Regions from separate parts of the Arthrobacter sp. SLBN-122 genome, predicted to be linked through region 1. Evidence: predicted binding sites of a transcription regulator. Region 1 holds the regulator's gene; the other holds the start of a gene.
What was found. The regulator Rex, encoded in region 1, represses fermentation and respiration genes when NADH is low (regulators of the CRP and FNR family bind a similar motif). The targets are predictions, from matches to a motif close to CTTGTGAANNNNTTCACAAG.
Positions count from the first base shown of each region.

Region 2: the regulator Rex is predicted to act here: its motif matches at 2,047-2,066, upstream of FBY36_RS00070 (glyceraldehyde-3-phosphate dehydrogenase).

Region 1 covers NZ_VFMS01000001.1:1,053,123-1,057,329, reverse strand. The annotation lists gene FBY36_RS05025 (IS110 family transposase) at 1-734, shown strand, start outside; gene FBY36_RS05020 (HAD family hydrolase) at 764-1,582, opposite strand; gene FBY36_RS05015 (glutaredoxin family protein) at 1,661-1,915, shown strand; gene FBY36_RS05010 (redox-sensing transcriptional repressor Rex) at 2,033-2,737, shown strand; gene FBY36_RS05005 (hypothetical protein) at 2,803-3,636, opposite strand; gene FBY36_RS05000 (YceI family protein) at 3,860-4,207, opposite strand, start outside.
Region 2 covers NZ_VFMS01000001.1:10,882-15,088, reverse strand. The annotation lists gene FBY36_RS00090 (zinc ribbon domain-containing protein) at 1-216, shown strand, start outside; gene FBY36_RS00085 (YaaA family protein) at 225-989, opposite strand; RNA gene rnpB (RNase P RNA component class A) at 1,047-1,432, shown strand; gene FBY36_RS00075 (TspO/MBR family protein) at 1,478-2,011, shown strand; gene FBY36_RS00070 (glyceraldehyde-3-phosphate dehydrogenase) at 2,282-3,760, shown strand; gene FBY36_RS00065 (hypothetical protein) at 3,836-4,045, shown strand; gene FBY36_RS00060 (HNH endonuclease family protein) at 4,173-4,207, shown strand, end outside.

The DNA of each region.
Region 1 (4,207 bases):
TCGCCGCGGCCGTCCTGCCGTTGGAAACGGATCAGTTGCGCAGGCCACGACTGAACGAAGGTATCCGGGCCGCCTTGCGGGTCCTGGTCACCGCGCGGGAGTCGATGACGACCGAGCGCACCCGGGCCGTGAACGCCCTAACAGCGCTGGCCCGGGTCAACGACCTTGGCCTTGACGCCCGCAAACCCCTCACGGGAACCCAGATCCGTGAAGTCTGCCGCTGGCGCGCCCGTGAAGAACCACTGGCACTGTCGATCGCCCGCTCAGAAGCAGTCCGGCTCGCCAAGCGGATCGGCGAGCTCGACGCGGAGATCAAAACCAACAACGACCGGATCACCGAACTGGTGGAAGTGAGCGAAGCCGCACCTTTGCTCCAGGAAACCGGCTTCGGCCCCGTCACCGCCGCCATCTGCCTCACCGCCTGGTCACACCACGGCCGGGTCCGGTCCGAAGCCGCCTTCGCCTCGCTAGCCGGGGCCAGCCCGATCCCAGCCTCCTCCGGGAACACCGTCCGGCACAGACTCAACCGCGGCGGTGACCGAACCCTGAACAGGGCACTGCACATGGTCGCCCTCAGCAGAATGACGTTCGACACCGAGACCAGCAACTACGTCACCAAACGACAAACCGAAGGACGCACCAAAAGGGAAATCCGCCGCTGCGTGAAACGCTACCTCGCCCGACGTATCTACCGCACCCTCAACGCCGCCACACCCAGCGCCTCCCAGGCTTGACGAACCATAGAAGGGTCACTTAGGGCTACCTAGATGCGGGGGCCGCGGATGCGGGCGAAGCCCTTCCAAAGGCCGTAAACGGCTCCGCCGAAGGTGGCCGCCTTGAGCCCAAAGGTGGCGGCGCGCCTGCCGGCCCGGAAATCGTAAACCGGCCAGTTGTGGTCGCGCGCGTGGCGGCGCAGCTTGGCGTCCGGGTTGATGGCCACCGGGTGGCCCACCAGCGAAAGCAGCGGAACGTCGTTGTAGGAATCGCTGTAGGCCCAGCAGCGCTTCAGGTCCAGGCCTTCCGCGTCCGCGATGGCCTGGACGGCCACGGCCTTGGCCGAGCCGTGCAGGATGTCTCCCACCAGCCTGCCCGTGTACATGCCGTCCGATACCTCGCCCACGGTTCCCAGGGCTCCGGTCAGTCCCAGCCGGGTGGAGATCACAGTGGCCACTTCGATGGGGGTGGCCGTCACCAGCCAGACGCGGCGGCCTACCCTCAGGTGCTGCTCGGCCAGGGCCTTGGCGCCCGGCCAGATCCGCGACGCAATCATTTCGTCGTAAACTTCTTCACCCAGCGCCTTGATGTCGTCCACGCTGATGCCCACTGCCAGGTTCAGGGCGGAGTCGCGGACGGCGTGGACGTCATCCATGTTTTCGCCGCGGGCCACAAACTTGAACTGTTGCCAGGCCATACCAGCCGCCTGCCTCAGGGTGAAGGCTCCGCGCTGGTGCATCTTCCGCGCCACATGGAAGAGGCTGGCGCCACGCATCAAGGTATTGTCCACATCGAAAAACGCCGCCTCGCCCGGCTGCGGCGCAGCAACCGGCCGCGTGACTACGGCGACGTATTTCTCCTCGGGCATGGACTCGAGTCTAGTCAATCCACTGGCCGGCCGCCGTCGGCGTCACCGGCACGCCACGAACGGCGATACCGTTAAGCCATGGCTACACCTCGCGTCGTCCTGGTCACCAAAGCTGACTGCCACCTTTGCGAGGAGGCGCGCGACGCCGTCGCCCGGGTCACTGCCACATTGGGCCTGACGTGGAGCGAAGAGCAAGTGGACAACCAGCCCGACCTGCGTGAGCGTTATGCCGAGGAAATCCCCGTAGTGCTGGTGGACGGCGTGCAGCGCGACTTCTGGAAGATCGACGAGGCCCGCCTGGAACGCGTGCTGCAGCGCGCCATGGCCCAGTAGGGGAGCGGCAGTGACATCAGATGCCCGGATGCCGCGGGTTTTCGATGGCCCGGGTTTTGAAGCCATGAGCGGCAGGGACCTAGAGTGGACTCACAACGCGATGCAAGGGAGGTGCGGGTGACATCCCTGGGTTCAACGCCCCAGCCTGTCCCGGACCTTCCGGATGCCACGGGCCCAATCGCCAAGCAGATACCTCCTGCCGCCGTGGCCCGGCTGACCATTTACCTCCGCGCCCTGAACACCTTGCTGTCCGAGGGCGTGGAGCGCGTTTCCTCCGAGTCCCTGGCAGAAGCCTCAGGCGTCAGTTCCTCAACACTGCGCAAGGACTTGTCGCATGTGGGGTCCTACGGGACCAGGGGTGTTGGCTATGAGGTGCAGTACCTCAGCCGCCACATTGCCGCTGCCCTGGGACTGACCCACGACTGGAAAGTGGCCATAGTGGGCGCCGGCAACCTGGGCAAGGCGCTGGCGCGCTACGGCGGCTTTGAATCGCGGGGGTTCGATGTGGTGGCCATCTTCGACGCCGACCAGATGGTGGTGGGCAACGAGGTGGGATGGCTGCGCGTCAGCGACGTGGCAGACCTTGAAACCGTCCTGCACCGTACGGGGGCCAACATGGTGGTGCTGGCACTTCCTGCCGCGGTGGCCCAGGGGGTGTGCGACCGCGTGGTGGCGGCAGGCGTGCACAGCGTGCTGAGCTTCGCACCAGTGATGCTGCAGGTTCCCGAAGGCGTGAACCTCCGCAAGGTGGACATGGCCACCGAACTCCAGATCCTGGCCTACCACGCGCAACGGGCCCAGACGCCAGGGCAGACGGCCTAGGAATTTAAATCAGGCGGCCCGGGATGCGATGCATCCCGGGCCGCCTGATTTCAGCGCTGGTACCGCTACCGTCCGTACGGATTGCCGAAGCCGCCCGGGTACGGGTTGGCGAACGGCTGCTGCTTCCGGAAGTACGGGGCGGCCCCGGGAAGGTAGAGCAGCACGATGGCCGCGATTCCCAGGAGCGTTCCGATTGTGCCCAGGCTGGGGGGACCGAAGAGGCCCAGCACTGACAGCGCAGCGAACACCGTGCCCAGGATGCGCGCCCAGTTCTTGCCCTTCCGGACAAAGAAGGCCACCAGCAGGTAGAGGGCCACGCCGATGATCGCGAACACCACCAGGGTTCCGGCAATGACTCCCTGGATGTCGTCATAAGTGACTCCGGTGGCGCCGCCGGCCTCCATCTGCTGCTCAAAGGCCTGCCGGTAGGCGGGGTCGTCCAGCTGGCTGAGGCCGGTGAGCATTGCGACGACGAAAATGACGGCTGACGCAATGAGCAGCCAGAAGGAGATGTTCACCAGCTGCGGGATTCCCTTGGCGCCGGCGGGTTGCGGCTGCTCCGAGGGGTACTGGCCATACGGCGACTGCCCGTATTGGGGCGCATTCTGGCCGTAGCCGGGAGCCTGGGGTGCATTCTGCCCATATTGGGAGCCGTACTGGGGAGGGTTCTGCCCATACTGCGGGCCATTCTGGCCGTACTGCGGCGCTGCCGGCGGCTGGGAGCCGTACTGCGGCGTGTTCTGGCCGTACTGCGGGGCATTCTGCCCATACTGCGGCGCGTTCTGGCCGTAGCGGGGCTGCTGGTCTCCGGACTGGTTGCCGGCCTGGTCATGCCCCGGCTGGCCGTTGCCGGAATGGGGGTCCTGGGGCGCGGGTGGCGGGACGGGAGGAGTACTCATGGCGTTCCTTCTGCAGGTTGGGATCCGGGTAGGCTGCCGGGAATCGGTCCTCTGCCTTCCCCCCAGCATGGCTTAAGTCCACCGTACCCCCGGCAGGCGGCGTTGTGGGTGATTCCAACGCTATTGCCGCAGGTGGTTGCCGTTAAGCAGTTGCCGTTAAACAAGGGACCCCGGCGCCAGGCGGGTTGGCCTGGTGCCGGGGTTTGCCCCTGAGGGGGTGAAATTATGCTGCGGGAGCGATGAAGGCGAGTTCCAGGTTGATGGCAACCTTGTCGCTGACCAGCACGCCGCCGGCTTCCAGGACCGCGTTCCAGGTGAGGCCAAAGTCCTTGCGGCTGATGGTGGTCTCGGCGGAGACGCCGGCGCGGGTGTTGCCGAACGGATCAACGGCAACGCCGTTGAATTCGGTTTCCAGGGTCACCGGACGGGTGACACCCTTGATGGTCAGGTCGCCGGTGAGTTCGTAGCTGTTGCCCTTGGCCACCAGGCCGTTGGACACGAAGGAGATCTCGGGGAACTTCTCCACGTCGAAGAAGTCCTCGCCCTTGACGTGGCCGTCGCGGTTGACGTC
Region 2 (4,207 bases), 1.0 Mb from region 1:
GCCGCGGCCCTGGATGCGGGCATGCTGGCGGTCTATGAAAAGACCTTGGCAAAACGGGGTGTGGGTGCGGCGCGGCTGTTCCACGGCACCTCCGAAGCCTCCGGCATGAAGCTCAGTCCCGGCGATCTCGCAGAGATCAAGGCCGCGGCCGCGGACGACATCGTGTTCTGCCCGGATTCAGGCGCCATCCTGGTCCGTTCCGATGAATGGTCCTGACCGGGTGATCAGCCCAGCAGGATGATGTTCAGGGCATGCGGCCTGCGGACTGTGCCCGGCACCAGTTCGGCATCCCATTTCTCCTGGGCGGCCTTCAAAAGGTCCGACGGCGCCGCGGGGGCTTTGCCGCGCCGCGACAGCAGGTGCCGCGCCAGTTCGCCCCGGGTGTGCTTGGCAAAGTGGCTCACCACCTTGCGGACTCCACCGGCTTCGGTGAAAACGTTCACCGTCACGGTTTGTTCCGGTGGCGGCGTCCAGGCGGCCGCGTAGGTGCTGGACCGGCAGTCCACCAGCAGGTGTCCCTGGGCCACGCCGCCCAGAGTCTGCCCAAGCTGTGCCTTCCAAAATGGAGCCAGCCGGCCGACGTCGGGCAGGGATGTGCCCATGGAAAGCCGGTATGCGGGGACGCTGTCGCCGAAGCGAAGGGCTCCCCACAGTGCGGAAATCACCAGGACGGACGCATCCGCCTTGCGCCGCTGGGCCGGTGTCAGGCTCCGGTAGCCCAGCGCGTCGTAAAGGACGCCCGAGTAGATGCTGTGGGCCGGCGCGGCCGGTTCGGCATGCAGGCGCGTATTGCGTTCAACATCTTCACGCAGCGAGGCCCCCACACCCAGCAGGGCCAGGGCGTCCTGGTGGGCGCTGGCCGTTCCCAACGCCTCCAGGACCTTCGCGCGGTACGGGTTGAGTTCCGGGAAGCCCAGCGAGGACCAGTCGACGGCGGGCCCACGGAGCGCAGGTGTCTTGCCTTCGGAAGGGGGAAGCAGAATCAGCACCGTCCGATCCTACCGGCGACCAAAGCGGCCTGCGGGCGCCGGTAGACTGGTCGTGGATGGGACAGCCAGACGGCCGCGCGCCACGCAAGTGACTCGAGGAACGTCCGGGCTCCGCAGGGCAGGGTGGTGGGTAACGCCCACTCGGGGTAACCCGCAGGCCAGTGCCACAGAAAACAGACCGCCTGCACGTCCGGCTTGGCCGGCAGGGCAGGTAAGGGTGAAACGGTGGTGTAAGAGACCACCAGCTTCCCGGGTGACCGGGAAGGCTAGGTAAACCCCACCCGGAGCAAGGCCAGACAGGACACGTTCGAGGGCTGCCCGCCCGAGTGTCCGGGTAGGCCGCTGGAGGGTGCCGGCAACGGTACTCGTAGATGGATGGCCGTCGCTCCCTTTCCGGCAACGGGAGGGGAGAACAGAACCCGGCGTACCGGCTGTCCCATCCGCACACCCGGTTTGACCACGGGCCGCCGTGTTGGGGATGCTGGACCGTGCCTGCAACTCCTGATCCCCGTCGTGCTGCCCGGGCTGGCGTCCCCGGCATCCGTTCCCAGATCATTGCACTTGGTGGGTTTCTTGCACTGTCCGGCCTTGCCTGGCTTCTCGCGTCGGTTCCGATCATCCTCAATTCCGATGGCTGGTATGCCGGTTCGGCGAAAGCACCGTGGATGCCGCCGGCGTGGATGTTCCGGACCACGTGGATGCTGCTGTACACCGGAGTGGCGGCAGCAGCATGGCTGGTCTGGCGCAAGGGCGGCCTGACCGGAGGCACCCGTGCAGGGTACGTCGTCCAGCTCCTCCTCAACGCGGCGTGGCCGCTTGCCTTTTTCGCCCTGTACCCGATGCTTGGTGCTGCCGCCCTGTGGGCCGCCTTCCTCGTCATCTGCGCACTCGCCGCAACCCTGGCCTTCCTGGTCCTGCGGTTCGGGCCTGTGGACGCACTCGCCGGTTTCCTGGTGCTGCCGTACTTTTCCTGGATCGTCTTTTCCGCCAGCCTGAACTTCTATTCAGCCGTCCACAACTAAAGCCCGGCAACGACACGACTGTGCGGGTCCGCGGCCATGTGAGTGATTTCACGCAGCGCAAGCGTGTTCCCTGCAGCCGGCCAAATTAGAATGGTTCACGGACGCAGGAGTTCTACCGCCGAAAGTTGCGTCCGCAGCCGGCGGTTTTTCTTTGCACGCGATCCAGGCGCCTGGGGGCCATCCCTGCAGGCGCCGGTGCCCCTGGACATCATCAGGTGGCCTACATCCGTGTACGAGGACGTACACGGCTGAACCGAGGAAGGTATTTCTGTGAGCCAGACGTCTGATTCTTGTCTTGATACGTGGATGGGCCGGGAGGCCCTCGCCGAGGCCATGATCCCGGTGATCGGCAGGCTGTACCGCGAAAACAACGTGGTGACCAGCATCCACGGCCGGAGCCTGATCAACAAGTCCACCATGAACATCCTCAAGGCACACCGCTTTGCGCGCCGGATGAGCAAGGACGAACTGCTCCTGGAGGACACTGCGCCCCTGCTGAACACGCTGGCCAACCTCGAGCTGGGCGCCGCCGCGATCGACATCGCCCGCCTGAACCAGAAGTTCAAGGAAGAAGGCAACGGCGCCACCCTGGAGGAATTCCTCCGCGCTGAGCTCGCCGAGATCGTGGGCAAGCGGGGCGGCGATGACCGCACCAGCACCGACGTCGTACTCTATGGCTTTGGCCGCATCGGCCGGCTCCTGGCACGCATCCTCATCGAAAAGGCCGGCGGCGGCCACGGACTGCGCCTGCGCGCCATCGTTGTGCGCCGCGGCTCCGACAACGACCTCTCCAAGCGTGCCAGCCTGCTGCGCCGCGACTCGGTCCACGGATCCTTCGAGGGCACCATCCGGATTGACGAGGACGCCAACACCATTACCGCCAATGGCGTGCAGATCCAGGTGATCTACTCGAACGACCCCGCCACGATCGACTACACCGCCTACGGCATCAACAACGCCCTGGTGGTGGACAACACCGGCCGCTGGCGCGACGCCGAGGGGCTTTCCCAGCACCTGCAGAGCAAGGGCGTGGCACGGGTCCTCCTGACCGCACCGGGCAAGGGCGAACTCAAGAACATCGTCCACGGCATCAACCACCGCGACATCAACGATTCAGACCGGATCGTCTCCGCGGCATCCTGCACCACCAACGCCATCACCCCGGTGCTGAAGGCCATCAACGACAAGTTCGGCGTGGTGCACGGGCACGTGGAAACCGTCCACTCCTTCACCAACGACCAGAACCTGATCGACAACTTCCACAAGGGTGACCGCCGCGGCCGCTCCGCAGCCCTGAACATGGTCATCACGGAAACCGGTGCCGCCAAGGCGGTGGCCAAGGCCCTGCCCGAACTGCTCGGCAAGCTGACCGGCAGCTCCATCCGCGTCCCCACCCCGGACGTATCGCTGGCCATCCTGAACCTCAGCCTGGAAAACGGCACCACCAAGGACGAGGTCAACAACTACCTGCGTGAAATGTCGCTGCACTCGGACCTCCGCAAGCAGATCGACTACATCGACTCACCCGAGGTTGTTTCCACCGACTTCGTCGGCTCCCGCCGCGCAGGTATCGTCGACGGACTCGCCACGGTCTCCACCGACAAGAACCTGGTCCTCTACGTCTGGTACGACAACGAATTCGGTTACAGCTGCCAGGTGGTGCGCGTCATGGAGGAAATGGCCGGCGTGAACCCGCCGTCGTTCCCCGCCAAGGAAAGCGCCGCCGCCCTGGCCGCCATCGCCGTCTGACCAATTCCGCAGCCGTCCCGGGAATTCCCGGCTGGTTCTCTGGAATCAGCCGGGAAACGGGACCACACTGGTGGCATGGACAACGAATCGACACTTCAGCACGAGACCACCCTCGAACATGCCCTGGACGTGGCCAAGGCAAACCATAAGGAAGCAGTCCGGCTGCTCGAACGTGCCCGCGCCGCCCATAAGGCCGGGGATGTCAGCGAGGACCGCGTGCGCCAGCTCGAGGGACTGCTTGCCATTGCCGAGGAAGACCTTCGAAGGGTCACCAGGGAGCAGTAACCCGACGGCGGTGGCCATGGACGTGTGAGACATCACTCGTCCTCAACAGTGTGGATATCAGAGGACGGGCAAGCCCTTTGTCCTAGGCTCTTGGGGTGCCTGAATTTCCCCTGCCGGCGTCAACGCCATGACCGTCAGCTGGTCCGCCTACCGACGCGCCCG